Regions from separate parts of the Blautia stercoris genome, predicted to be linked through region 2. Evidence: a T-box and tRNA genes for the amino acid it is inferred to sense, from the RefSeq annotation. Region 2 holds a T-box; the other holds one or more tRNA genes.
What was found. The T-box of region 2 lies ahead of ACYQ2D_RS13905 (valine--tRNA ligase). A T-box ahead of a tRNA ligase gene usually reads a tRNA of that ligase, here a tRNA-Val.
Positions count from the first base shown of each region.

Region 1: it encodes a tRNA-Val, which carries the amino acid that the T-box ahead of ACYQ2D_RS13905 (valine--tRNA ligase) is inferred to sense. The anticodon was not compared.

Region 1 covers NZ_BAAHYF010000002.1:58,496-65,408, forward strand. The annotation lists rRNA gene ACYQ2D_RS10040 (23S ribosomal RNA) at 1-1,677, shown strand, start outside; tRNA gene ACYQ2D_RS10045 (tRNA-Asp) at 1,759-1,832, shown strand; tRNA gene ACYQ2D_RS10050 (tRNA-Val) at 1,863-1,935, shown strand; tRNA gene ACYQ2D_RS10055 (tRNA-Tyr) at 1,956-2,037, shown strand; tRNA gene ACYQ2D_RS10060 (tRNA-Thr) at 2,079-2,151, shown strand; tRNA gene ACYQ2D_RS10065 (tRNA-Met) at 2,165-2,238, shown strand; tRNA gene ACYQ2D_RS10070 (tRNA-Phe) at 2,258-2,330, shown strand; tRNA gene ACYQ2D_RS10075 (tRNA-Lys) at 2,370-2,442, shown strand; gene ACYQ2D_RS10080 (DUF6062 family protein) at 3,007-3,780, opposite strand; gene ACYQ2D_RS10085 (hypothetical protein) at 3,906-4,217, shown strand; gene ACYQ2D_RS10090 (O-acetylhomoserine aminocarboxypropyltransferase/cysteine synthase family protein) at 4,326-5,618, shown strand; gene mnmM (tRNA 5-(aminomethyl)-2-thiouridylate-methyltransferase MnmM) at 5,615-6,178, shown strand; gene ACYQ2D_RS10100 (SpoIID/LytB domain-containing protein) at 6,275-6,913, shown strand, end outside.
Region 2 covers NZ_BAAHYF010000002.1:906,991-913,903, reverse strand. The annotation lists gene ACYQ2D_RS13910 (LTA synthase family protein) at 1-1,874, opposite strand, end outside; gene ACYQ2D_RS13905 (valine--tRNA ligase) at 1,960-4,608, opposite strand; T-box leader at 4,689-4,916, opposite strand; cobalamin riboswitch at 5,128-5,324, opposite strand; gene ACYQ2D_RS13900 (ABC transporter ATP-binding protein) at 5,417-6,394, opposite strand; gene ACYQ2D_RS13895 (ABC transporter ATP-binding protein) at 6,397-6,913, opposite strand, start outside.

The sequences.
Region 1 (6,913 bases), 850 kb from region 2:
ATTGGTAGAGGAGCATTGAATACGGGAAGAAGCAGTACCGAAAGGAGCTGTGGACTGTATTGAAGAGAGAATGCCGGAATGAGTAGCGAGAATAAGGTGAGAATCCTTATGGCCGAATATCTAAGGTTTCCAGGGTAAAGCTGATCTGCCCTGGGTAAGTCGGGACCTAAGGCGAGGTCGAAAGACGTAGCCGATGGACAACAGGTTGAGATTCCTGTACTGCGTTAGAACAGAACTGTGGGGACACGTGTGGAGAGCACAACCCGGGAATGGAATCCCGGGGCAAGCGAAGGAGGAGTCACATAGGAAAAACCGTGTGGCAATCCAAAGGCGTGATGCGGACCGAACTAGAGTAGGGAAGTGTGTGAGCCATGCGTCAAGAAAAGCCGCTATTGTTTGTAACGTACCCGTACCGTAAACCGACACAGGTGGATGAGGAGAGAATCCTAAGGCCGACGGAAGAAGCATTGCCAAGGAACTCGGCAAAATGACCCCGTAACTTCGGGAGAAGGGGTGCCCGTGTAAAAGCGGGCCGCAGAGAATAGGCTCAAGCAACTGTTTAGCAAAAACACAGGTCTATGCGAAACCGAAAGGTGAGGTATATGGGCTGACGCCTGCCCGGTGCTGGAAGGTTAAGAGGAGATGTCAGGAAACGAAGCATTGAATTTAAGCCCCAGTAAACGGCGGCCGTAACTATAACGGTCCTAAGGTAGCGAAATTCCTTGTCGGGTAAGTTCCGACCCGCACGAAAGGCGTAATGATTTGAGCGCTGTCTCGGCAATGCATCCGGTGAAATTGAAGTACCAGTGAAGATGCTGGTTACCTGCGCCAGGACGGAAAGACCCCATGGAGCTTTACTCCAGTTTGGTACTGGGATTCGGTATTGCATGTACAGGATAGGTGGGAGACTGAGAGGTAGTGACGCCAGTTGCTACGGAGTCGATGTTGGGATACCACCCTTGCAGTATTGGGTTTCTAACCAGCCGCCGTGACCCGGCGGTGGGACAATGCCAGGCGGGGAGTTTGACTGGGGCGGTCGCCTCCGAAAGGGTATCGGAGGCGCCCAAAGGTTCCCTCAGAATGGACGGAAACCATTCGAAGAGTGCAAAGGCAGAAGGGAGCTTGACTGCGACACCGACGGGTGGAGCAGGTACGAAAGTAGGGCTTAGTGATCCGGTGGTATTAAGTGGGAATGCCATCGCTCAACGGATAAAAGCTACCCTGGGGATAACAGGCTTATCACTCCCAAGAGTTCACATCGACGGAGTGGTTTGGCACCTCGATGTCGGCTCATCGCATCCTGGGGCTGTAGTAGGTCCCAAGGGTTGGGCTGTTCGCCCATTAAAGCGGTACGCGAGCTGGGTTCAGAACGTCGTGAGACAGTTCGGTCCCTATCCGGCGTGGGCGTAGGATATTTGAGAGGAGCTGTCCTTAGTACGAGAGGACCGGGATGGACAGGCCGCTGGTGTATCTGTTGTAGTGCCAACTGCATGGCAGAGTAGCCAAGCCTGGAAGGGATAAACGCTGAAGGCATCTAAGCGTGAAGCCCCCCTCAAGATGAGATATCCCATTCGAAAGAAGTAAGACCCCTTGAAGACGACGAGGTAGATAGGGCAGAGGTGGAAGTGCAGCAATGTATGGAGCTGACTGCTACTAATCGGTCGAGGGCTTGACCAGAAGCTGAGAAATCAGTGGAGCGGCAAGTGTCTGCATGGTTTCGGTTTTGTATATGTAGTTTTGAAGATATATTCTTCATAAGGCCCAGTGGCTCAGTTGGTTAGAGCGCCGCCCTGTCACGGCGGAGGTCGAGAGTTCGAGTCTCTTCTGGGTCGTTGTTTCCGAAAGGAAACGAAAAGAATAATGGGATCTTAGCTCAGCTGGGAGAGCATCTGCCTTACAAGCAGAGGGTCACAGGTTCGAGCCCTGTAGGTCCCATTTATTTTAAAAATTAATATGGGCGATTTCCCGAGTGGCCAAAGGGGACAGACTGTAAATCTGCTGGCAACGCCTTCGGTGGTTCGAATCCACCATCGCCCATTGAAAGTACCGATGAGGTGCGATTCTATTCATTGATTTATGCCGATGTGGCTCAATTGGCAGAGCAGCTGATTTGTAATCAGCAGGTTATCGGTTCGAGTCCGATCATCGGCTTTTAAATTAATAACGCGGGGTGGAGCAGTCTGGAAGCTCGTCGGGCTCATAACCCGAAGGTCACAGGTTCAAATCCTGTCCCCGCTACTCAATTTAATTTTATTAGGCCCAGATAGCTCAGTTGGTAGAGCAGAGGACTGAAAATCCTCGTGTCGCTGGTTCGATTCCGGCTCTGGGCATTTTTCCTGCGAATAGTCAGGATGAAATTATTGAAATATGGAGCATTAGCTCAGTCGGTAGAGCACTTGACTTTTAATCAAGTTGTCCGGGGTTCGAATCCCCGATGCTTCACTGCTTAAAAGATTGAAATCTCTTATCAAGATTTCAATCTTTTTTTGTTGCGTTTTTGCAGGGGAAATTGCGTTTCACGCACTAAAAGAAGCAAAAAACAAACCGGTAATACCAATTCATAAAAAAAGTATAAAATACTTTTTCATATTTCTTTCATTATTTGAACACAAAATCATCACAATTTCTGTGTATATTATTACTTGAACAAAGCCAATAAGACTTTTTTCAAAAATCTTTTTCTTTTTCATATGCCGATATTTCCCTTATATCGGCTCTCCTTCTTTTTTATAAAGTAGACGTGAAAAATAAGAGCCTTGAATCTATCCCCCCTCAAGATTCAAGGCTCTTGTTTTTTTTGTGTCATTTTTGAACGCAGATAAGCATTCCCCCACTTCAAGTGCGCAAAGCACTAAGCGGCGGGTGAGGGGGATGCTTCTGTCAGTGGGAGCTTTCAACTCCCACTGACAGATCGCAAAGCGACTGCGTTCATGAGCAAGTAGCGAAGCGGATTGCGAATGTCCGCTTTACCTGCTCGGCAACTACGTTACCAGAGCATCTAAAATTCTATAAAGCCGATTTGTATGGCGGATCTGCTGGATAGCTGCCAGCAGCTTTTTGCATTCCTCTTGGAATTGCATCTTTTGAAGTTTTCCAATCTGCATCTTTATTCTTATAATCGAATTTGTCACAGAACCATTCAAGGTCGTCAGTGACACGCTGCATGTTTTCGGTCATCAGTGGGAATAACGTTTCATAAAAATCCGATTTTTCTTTGTCTGATAAAATTGTTTCTGCATTTTCGACTAAATCAGCAAAATGCGGGAGACAGAATCCTTTACTTTTTTTGAAAAGCTCGACAAATTCAGGATTTTTTCGATAGAGTTCAAAGAACGTATCGAGGTAGCGCAAATAAGTATTTTTATAATAGTCACAGATATAGCAGCTTTCCTGCTGTGCTTTTGCCCAGACACCGATAGAAGTTTTTGGAGCATCCGTGGTAGACTGAGCCTTTTTAAAATGGCTGAACATAGAAGCTTTTGCAGGAGAAAACATTTTTATCTGTTGCTTTAATTCTTCGTTTTTCTTTTTGAAATGAGTGGTTAAAATCAGACCGCATCCTAAGCGGTTTCCATATTCAAACATCTTTTTATAATGTTCACGGCAAAATCCTGCTTTATCGGTTTCGGCACGGATATCATCTTCCATATAAGAAGCACCGGCGCCAAGTACAAAATCCATGGCATGCTGTTCCAGATTTCTTTCGATAAAGCAGAATGGGCACTCATCACCGGCATTAAAAGCATCCATTAAAGGAATGGTATAAATTTGTTCTTTCATAATCAGGCAATCCTTTCGTTGGTCTTATATTTTCTTTACTTGATATTAATTTTACAGTATTATGATGTTAGGGTCAAAATACTTTTTGAGTCTTATATATACTATAAGGGAAGGAGTGAGCGAAAATGAGAGGAGATTGTCTGATGATGATTATTTTAGCTGCAGTAGTTGTAGTGATTGGTTTATATCTTGTTATCTGGGGAAAGCCAAGTATGATTCGTGAGAGATTTTCAAAAGGTGTGTCACCGGAGAACGAAAGAAAATTTATGATGGCAACAGGTGGTGCAATTGCAGTTATCGGCATTGATATGATGGTGCTTGGATTTTTAGATTCCATGAATAAATTAGACAGCGGAAATAAGCTGATAATTCTTGCAATTGGAATCGTTGTATTTGTAGGTCTGATTATCTATGGACAGAAGAAGTTTCGTCGATAATTGTCGATAACTGTGTAAGATTAAGAGAAAAATAAGATGTCAGTGGCAGGATATGTCTGAAAGTGGTACAATAAAAGAAATATAATACCAAGAAAGGCGATATGAGAAATGGGAAAAGAGCTACACATCGAAACAAAATGCTTACATTCCGGTTGGAAACCAAAGAAAGGCGAACCGAGAATGATGCCGATTTATCAAAGCACAACATTTAAATATGATACATCTGAAGAAATGGGACGCTTATTTGATTTAAAGGATGAAGGATATTTTTATACCAGACTTCAGAATCCGACAAATGATATGGTAGCGGAGAAAATTACAGATCTGGAAGGCGGAGTGGCCGGAGTTTTAACTTCATCCGGACAGGCGGCAAACTTTTATGCGGTCTTTAATATCTGCGAAGCCGGAGACCATGTGATTTGTGCTTCTGCAATTTATGGCGGAACCTTGAATCTGCTTGGCGTAACAGCAAAGAAAATGGGAATCGAATGTACTTTTATAGATGCGGATGCACCGGCAGAAGAATTAGAAAAAGCATTTCAGCCAAATACGAAAGCTGTTTTTTCAGAGACAATTTCCAATCCTGCATTGGTTGTGCTTGATATTGAAAAAATGGCAAAACTTGCGCATGAACATGGAGTCCCGCTTATTGTAGATAATACATTTGCTACTCCGGTAAATTGTAAACCGTTTGAATGGGGCGCAGACATTGTCACTCATTCTACGACAAAATATATGGATGGACATGCAATGCAGGTTGGTGGTGCAATTATTGACAGTGGAAAGTTTGACTGGGACGCTTATGGAGAAAAATTCCATGGGCTGACAAGACCGGATGAATCTTATCATGGTATTGTGTATACAGAGCATTTTGGAAAATCTGCTTACATTGCAAAAATTAATGCACAGTTAATGCGTGATTTAGGTTCAATTCCGTCTCCGATGAACTGCTTTTTATTAAATGCAAGTCTGGAATCACTTCCGCTTCGTGTGGAGAGACATTGTTATAATGCGCAGAAAGTTGCAGAATTTTTAGATGCGCATGAGTTAGTCGGTCATGTAAATTATGCGGGACTTCCAAATGATAAATATCATGAACTGGCGAAAAAGTACATGCCAAACGGAACCTGCGGAGTCATTTCATTTGAATTAAAAGCAGGAAGAGAAGCGGCTGTTAAATTTATGGACAGCTTAAAACTGGCATCTATTGTGACACACGTTGCAGATGCAAAGACAAGTGTTTTACACCCGGCAAGTCATACTCACAGACAGTTAAATGACGAACAGCTCAAGGCAGCAGGAATTTCTCCGGGATTGATTCGTCTTTCTGTCGGAATTGAAAATGTAGAAGACATTATCGATGACCTTGCACAGGCATTGGAGGAAAGTAAGACATTATGAAATCATTTCAGATAACCGAATGGTGTCATGAATTGTTTTTAATGCAGGCAGTGACAGGCGGAACGTATATTGATGCAACAATGGGAAATGGACACGATACGCTGTTTTTATGTGAGCTTGCAGGGAAAGAGGGACAGGTGCTTGCATTTGATATTCAGAAGCAGGCACTTGAATCAACAAGAGCATTATTAAAATCAGAGGGGATGGAGCAGAAGGCAAGATTAATACTGGACAGTCATGAAAATATGGCAAAGTATGCAGATGAGGCTTCTGTGGACGGTATTTGCTTTAATTTCGGATATTTGCCGGGAAGTGACCATTCTCTTGCTACGAAGCCTGAAAGCAGTAAAAACGCCGTTATAGAGGGTCTGAGACTGCTTAAAAAAGGTGGAGTGATGAGTCTTTGTATTTACAGCGGAGGAGAGACCGGATTTGAGGAAAGGGATACACTTTTAGCGTATTTAAAGAGCCTTGATGAAAAAAAATATCTGGTGATTGTGAGTGCTTATTACAACCGCAAAAATAATCCACCGATTCCGGTACTGATTATAAAAAAATAATGAGGCTTAGTTAAATTTTGAAATTATAAGAATATGAATAGGACAGGGAAGTTTTGTCATAAGAATAAACAAAAGAGGTCTGGGTTTTATAAATTTATGAAAAAGAAAATAAAATCCGGAGTATGCCTTTTGTTTTTTATGGCAGGGCTTCCTTGTTTGATTGTTGTCTTGATATTGGGAATCAAAGAATGTCCACCGGTCAGAAATGAAACGGATTTTGAAGATTACATAGCAGTTTTAACGGCAATGCAGATAGACTGGGAAGCTCCGAAGGAGAGCATTAAGGCGCAGACTGTGATTGCACGTGGAAATTTTTATCTGCAGTGGGAAAAAGGAGAAGAAAAGCAGAAAGCAGAAGAGGCAGCAAAATATTTAAAAGCGAAAAGAAGAATTCCATTTTTTTTAGAGCGATTTCATGTATTTTTAGAATCAGCAGAGGAAACGAGAGGAAAAGTGCTGGCTTTGAATCATGAGGTAAAACAGATTCCATTTTATGCAGTGGGAACAGAACGAAGCAGAGATGGAAAGGAACTTCTGGGTGAAAATTTTGCTTATTTGATTTCTGTAGACACGATTCAGGATAAGAAGAGTCCATTTTATGTCAATGGATGTTATTTTGAGTTAAAAGAGTTTCGCAGATTAATAAAAAAAGAATATGCAGGATTTGAAATTAAAGATGCCGGGGAGATTAAAATCAAAGAAACAGATCGTTTGGGGTATGTGTTGGAGATTCAG
Region 2 (6,913 bases):
GAACTGTTACTGCGAATTGCGATATCCACTTCATCTCCATCCTGTAAATCACCATCTGTCAGAAGAAGCGTCGTCGGACTGACATACGTTACTTCCACTAATTCTCCATTCACCTCAAGATAAGCAGACTGCGTGAAGTTTGTACCGGTAATATAATACCTGCCATCCGAAATTTTTTCAATTTTATCTAAGCTTACTTCTTCCACTCCAAGATGCAGCTTTTCTTTCTGATATGGATTTTTTCCGCCATAGACATACTGTTTTCCATATAAAATATCATACTGCAGCATTTCCAAATCTGCCTGATAATTCTTTGTCTGTCTTCTTGCCTGATGATAACGGAACACATTTCCTTCATGAATTCCAACACGGTTCATGACTTCTGCTGCCATCTGATAAGCAGCAATATTTGCATCTTTCTTTTCAAGCTCCATATTATCCCAGATTACATATTCTGTCTGGAACAGATAACGATTCTCCATATCTTCTACGGTCAATCCCATTGTCGGAAGATGATCCCCATACATGACAAGCACTACATCTTCATCAAGTTGAGATAAGGTATCCGTCAGTTCTTTTACAAACTGGTCCATCTCATAAATCTGATTACAGTAATACTCCCATTTATTATTTAACGCCTCTGTACTCGAACCGCTTACTGTAATCTTCGGATTTTCAATCGTCGGTTCTTCCGGATAATCTCCATGTCCTTGTACCGAAATCGTATAAATATAGTCCGGATCATCTGTCTCATTTAACGCCTGCATAATATATTTTGTCAGATTTCGATCTCTCATCCAGTCATTCGGGTTTGTATCATCCTGTTCCGACATATACTCTTCCGAAGTAAAGGTATCAAATCCAAGATTTGCAAATACACTTTTTCTTCCATAAAAGTTCGCCTCATTATTATGAATGGCATGAGTCCGATATCCCAGACTCTTTAATACATAAGGTGCACTTTCACAAGTTGTTTCTTTTAAAATACTCTTATATGGATATTCGCCAGGTCCAAAATAATGTAAGCTCATTCCTGTAATGCTTTCAAATTCTGTATTTGCTGTACCTGCGCCTACAGAAGGCACTTTATAATATCCGGAAGAATATTCCTTCATCAGTTTTCTGAAATTTGGAATCGGGTCTTCCGAAACATTTAAATAATTAACCAGTGTCGGATCAAAAAAGGATTCCAGCTGTAAAAAGATAATATTTGGTCTTTTTTCTCCTGTTTTGGGCAGATTTGATTCACTGTCCTCAATTTCATTGATTGCTGATTCAGAATAATCTCTCGGACAGCTGATTCCGGTATTAAAAATCGTAGTTGCCAGACAGTATGGATATCCATAATCCTGATAAGCAAATGCAATATTTCCAAAGTAATTGGAAAGCACTCGTTTATCCAGTGCCAGTCTGGTTGTTCCTGCAAATGCCAGCACTACAATCAGCACAAACGGAATATTGACACGGTAACGTAATTTCCCTCTGTATCTTGGCCCTTTTACAAATAAAATAATCATTGCAATCAGCACCAGTATTGCAATAATCATTACAATAACAAAGAAAAACGGATTCAAATACTTATTTGCAATCTTGACTGCGTCGGTAATCAGATGTAAATCCGGTCCTGTAAATGGAGTGACACGGTTTGCCAAAAGCACACCATTAATAATTCCAAGTCCAAGCCAGAAAATAGTTAACAATACCCTCATAAATACTCTTCTTCTTACCAGATACACTAACATAGTGGTTGTAAAAATAAGAAATGAGTTATATAAAAACACTAACGGTCTTTCTGTCATATAGCTAAAAGCTTCTGACACAGAATGTCTGGAGATGGCCTCGATTACAAAATATAAGACCATCACTCCAAACATCTGAAGAGGTACTGACAGAAAGTTCAAAATTTTGATAAACTGTTTTTTTATGGATTTCAAATGCTCAATCTCCTATCAGCCTTGCTTACTTTTCAAGCTGTTTCAGTCTCTCTCTTACCTGTTCCATCATATTTGTATATTTTTCAAGTTTTGCTTTTTCTTCTGCAACCTTACTTTCCGGAGCTTTGCTTACGAAGCGTTCATTGCTTAACATTCCTTTTACGCGGGCAAGCTCTTTGTTTAATTTTTCTTCTTCCTTGTGAAGTCTTTCTACTTCTTTTTCGATATCTACCAGTTCTGCGAACGGCATATAGATAACTGCCTTTGAAGTTACAGCAGAAACAGCATCTTCATCGATTCCGGCTTTGTCTGCCTGTACAACAACTTCACTTGCATAACCAAGTGTTCCAAAGAATACTTTTCCATTTTCAAATGTCTCACGGATTGCTTCATCTTCAGAAACAACAAATACTTTTGCTTTCTTGCTCGGCGGTACATTCATTCCGGTACGCACATTACGAATGCTTCTGACTGCTTCTTTGATGATTTCAACTGCTTCTTCATCCGCTTCAAAATCCCATTCTGCTTTTCTTTCCGGCCAGGAAGCAATCATGATAGATTCTTCTTCCGGACGAAGAGTGCAGTAGATTTCTTCTGTAATAAACGGCATATATGGATGTAATAATTTCAGTGCATTTCCAAGAACTGTTTTTAAAGTCCAAAGAGCTGCTGCTTTTGTGGTGTCTTCTTCATTGTACAATCTCGGTTTTACCATTTCGATATACCAGTCGCAGAATTCTTCCCAGATAAAGTCATAGACTTTCTGAACAGCAATACCAAGTTCATATTTATCCATATTTTCGGTTACTTCTTCTGCCAGTTTGTTTACTTTAGAAAGAATCCATTTATCGGCACCAGTTAAAGCATTTAAATCAATTTCCTGCGGTACTTCTGCTTTTTCCAGGTTCATCATGATAAATCTGGAGGCGTTCCATACTTTATTTGCAAAGTTACGGCTTGCTTCTACTCTCTCCCAGTAGAATCTCATATCATTTCCAGGTGCATTTCCTGTCATCAGAGTCAGACGAAGTGCATCCGCACCATATTTATCGATAACCTCAAGCGGGTCAATTCCATTTCCGAGGGATTTACTCATTTTACGTCCCTGTGAATCACGTACCAGACCATGAATCAGTACATGATGGAATGGAGTTTTTCCGGTCTGTTCCAGACCTGAGAATACCATTCGGATAACCCAGAAGAAAATGATATCATATCCGGTTACCAGTACATCGGTCGGATAGAAATAATTTAATTCTTCTGTATTGTCCGGCCAGCCAAGTGTTGAGAATGGCCATAATGCAGAAGAGAACCATGTATCAAGGGTATCTTCATCCTGTGTCAGATGTTCACAGCCGCATTTCGGGCATACAGACGGCAGTTCTCTTGCAACAACTGTTTCTCCACAGTTATCACAGTAATAAGCCGGGATTCTGTGTCCCCACCATAACTGACGGGAAATACACCAGTCACGGATATTTTCCAGCCAGTGCATGTAAATCTTATCAAAACGTTCCGGAACGAAAGTCAGGTTGCCATCCTGTAATGTTTTGATTGCAGCCTCTCCCATTTCTTTCATTCTTACAAACCACTGCGGTTTAATCATTGGTTCTACGGTTGTACCACAACGATCATGTGTTCCTACACTGTGAGAATGCGGAACAACTTTTACTAAAAGACCAAGATCTTCTAAATCTTTTACCATTGCTTTTCTGGCTTCGTAACGGTCCATGCCTGCGTATTTTCCACCTAAATCATTGATGGTTGCATCATCATTCATGATATTGATTTCTTCGAGGTTATGACGTTTTCCGACTTCAAAGTCATTTGGGTCATGTGCCGGTGTAATTTTTACACAACCTGTTCCAAATTCTTTATCTACATATTCATCAGCGATAACCGGAATTTCTCTGTCTGTCAAAGGCAGTTTTAACATTTTTCCGATTAAATCTTTGTATCTTTCATCTTCCGGGTTAACTGCAACTGCAGTATCGCCCAACAGAGTTTCCGGACGGGTGGTTGCGATTTCAACGAAACGACCTTCTTCTCCAACAATCGGATAATTGATGTGCCAGAAAAATCCATCCTGATCCTCATGTTCCACCTCAGCATCAGAAATAGAGGTCTGGCAGACCGGACACCAGTTGATGATTCTGGAACCTTTGTAAATATATCCTTTTTCGTATAAACGGATAAATACCTCTTTGACTGCTTTTGAACAACCTTCATCCATTGTGAAACGTTCTCTGTCCCAGTCAGCAGAAGCACCCAGTTTCTTTAACTGGTTAATAATTTTTCCGCCGTACTCTTCTTTCCATGCCCAGGCATGTTTTAAGAATTCCTCACGACCTAAATCCTCTTTATTAATCCCCTGCTCTTTTAATTTTTCAATTACCTTTACTTCTGTAGCGATTGCTGCATGGTCTGTTCCCGGCTGCCACAGTGCCTCATATCCCTGCATTCTCTTAAAACGAATCAGGATATCCTGCATAGTTTCATCCAGTGCATGCCCCATGTGAAGCTGTCCGGTTACATTTGGCGGCGGCATAACGATAGTAAACGGTTTTTTATCTCTGTTTACCTCTGCGTGAAAATATTTATTATCAAGCCATTTCTGATACAGTCTTTCTTCAAGACCCTTTGGGTCATAAGTTTTTGCAAGTTCTTTGCTCATGACTACCTCCTTGTTTTTATTGGTTTATTTTTTTTGCAGACATTTATCATAAAAATAAAAAAGCCTTTACAGATAAAACTGTAAAGGGCGAATGTCCGCGGTACCACCTTGCTTTTTAACTCTAAGTCTGTTAACGCAGACGACGCGTGAACACCTACGCAGGATGGCTTTTCTTTACAGTCCCCTCACCCTTTCAGCATTCCGGTTCCAAAGCTACCTTCCACTTGTTCCTCTGAAACGTGCTTTCAGCATTTTGCCGTTCTCTCTGGCAGATTTCCAAATGTACTCCTCTTTTTCAACACCTTTTGCTACGATACATCATAATCATAAAAAATCTTTTTGTCAAGCAAAAAAATGAACCGGAAGTTCCGATTCATTTTACATTCGCTCTTTCTTTATTTACGGGGGAAGTTTTCTTCCCCCTGCCGTTTAATCAGTCGCATAATTCTATAATGTTCAGGCTCCGAGCTTTGGCATTCCATACGAATTCCAGATACAAAACTTTGGCACGGAAGTTTTTCACCTTACTGCTGTTAAGCAGGTTTCCTGGCTCATGGATTAACGCTTCGCCGCCCTTCTCATATAATTTTATACAATGGGTATCTCCGGCGTCACTCCCCATATACAGTGACCGGCTCGCTCAGGCCTTGCACCTGATTCCCTTTTCACCTATTCTGTGCGGTCAGTATAGATGCACTCAACAGTTCTATGGAATTATACTAGATTTATAGTACCATTTTCTATCAGATTCGTCAAGTTTCCTTTTACATTTTGCATGATAACTTTTTAAAATCATTATTCTTCGCTGTCATTTTTTCCAGCATGCCACCAAATGTCCCGGTGTCCTTTCTTCTAATTCCGGTTCCTGCTGCCTGCACAAATCCATTGCATACGGACAACGTGTATGAAATCTACATCCTGACGGAACGTGGAGCGGACTTGGCAGTTCTCCTTTCATTCCAAACTGCTCCAGACTAAGTGCCCGCTTTGGATCCGCAATTGGAATGGCTTTCAGAAGTGCCTGTGTATAAGGATGACAAGGATTATCATAAACCTCATCACTTTCTCCGCTTTCTACAACCTTTCCCAGATACATCACACCGATCCGATCTGAAATATGGCGTACCATAGATAAATCATGTGCCACAAACAGATAAGTCAGTCCCAGTTCTTTCTGCAAATCTTCTAACACATTGACAACCTGTGCCTGAATGGATACATCTAAAGCAGAAATTGGTTCATCACAAAGCAGAAATTCCGGATGAACCGATAACGCCCTTGCAATACCAATGCGCTGACGCTGACCACCGGAAAATTCATACGCATATTTTCCCATATCGTCTGCCTTCATTCCTACTTTTTCCAGCAAACCTACAATTCGCTGTTCCATCTCTTTTTCAGAAAGCTTTTCAAAAACTGAAATCGGCTCTGCCATAATTTCTCTTACATTCTGATGTGGATCCAATGCGGAATAAGGATCCTGAAAGATAATCTGCATCCGTTTATGGTAGGAAAGAAGCTCTTTTCCTTTTATTTTTGTTATATCATCTCCATCATAAATTAAAGTACCATCCGTAGGTTCGTACATACGAATCAGCGTTCTTCCCAATGTGGATTTTCCGCATCCGGATTCTCCTACCAGACCAAATGTTTCCCCTCTCTTTATCGAAAGACTCACACGATCTACTGCTTTTACCTGCTGTATCGTTTTCCCAAAAAAATTTTTTACCGGAAAGTACTTCGACAGATTCTTTGCTTCCAGGAGATATTGCTCTTTTGTTTCCATAGTTATTTCTCCTCTTTCTTCTCTTTCTCATCCAGTTCTCTTTTTGTGAAAATACATCTGGATGACTGTGTATCTGAATAGGAGCGCATAAGGGGAACTTCTTTTTTACACTCCTCACAGGCAAATTTACATCGTGTTACAAAAGGACATCCTTCCGGAGGATTTGCCAAAGATGGTGCCATACCCGGAATCGGTTCCAGACGTTCCCGGCAGCCACTTTCACATTTCGGAATCGCATGAAGCAAAGCTCTGGTATAAGGATGGGTTGGATTTTCAAAAATTTCTTCTGTTGTTCCTTCCTCCATAATAAGTCCACCATACATTACTTCAATTCGCTTTGCCAGAGAAGCTACCACTCCCAAATCATGCGTGATCAAAATAATATTCATATGTTCTGTTTCATTTAACTGTTTTAAAAGCTGTAAAATCTGTGCCTGAATCGTCACATCAAGGGCAGTCGTTGGTTCATCTGCAATCAGAAGGCGTGGCTGACAGCACAAAGCCATAGCAATCATTACT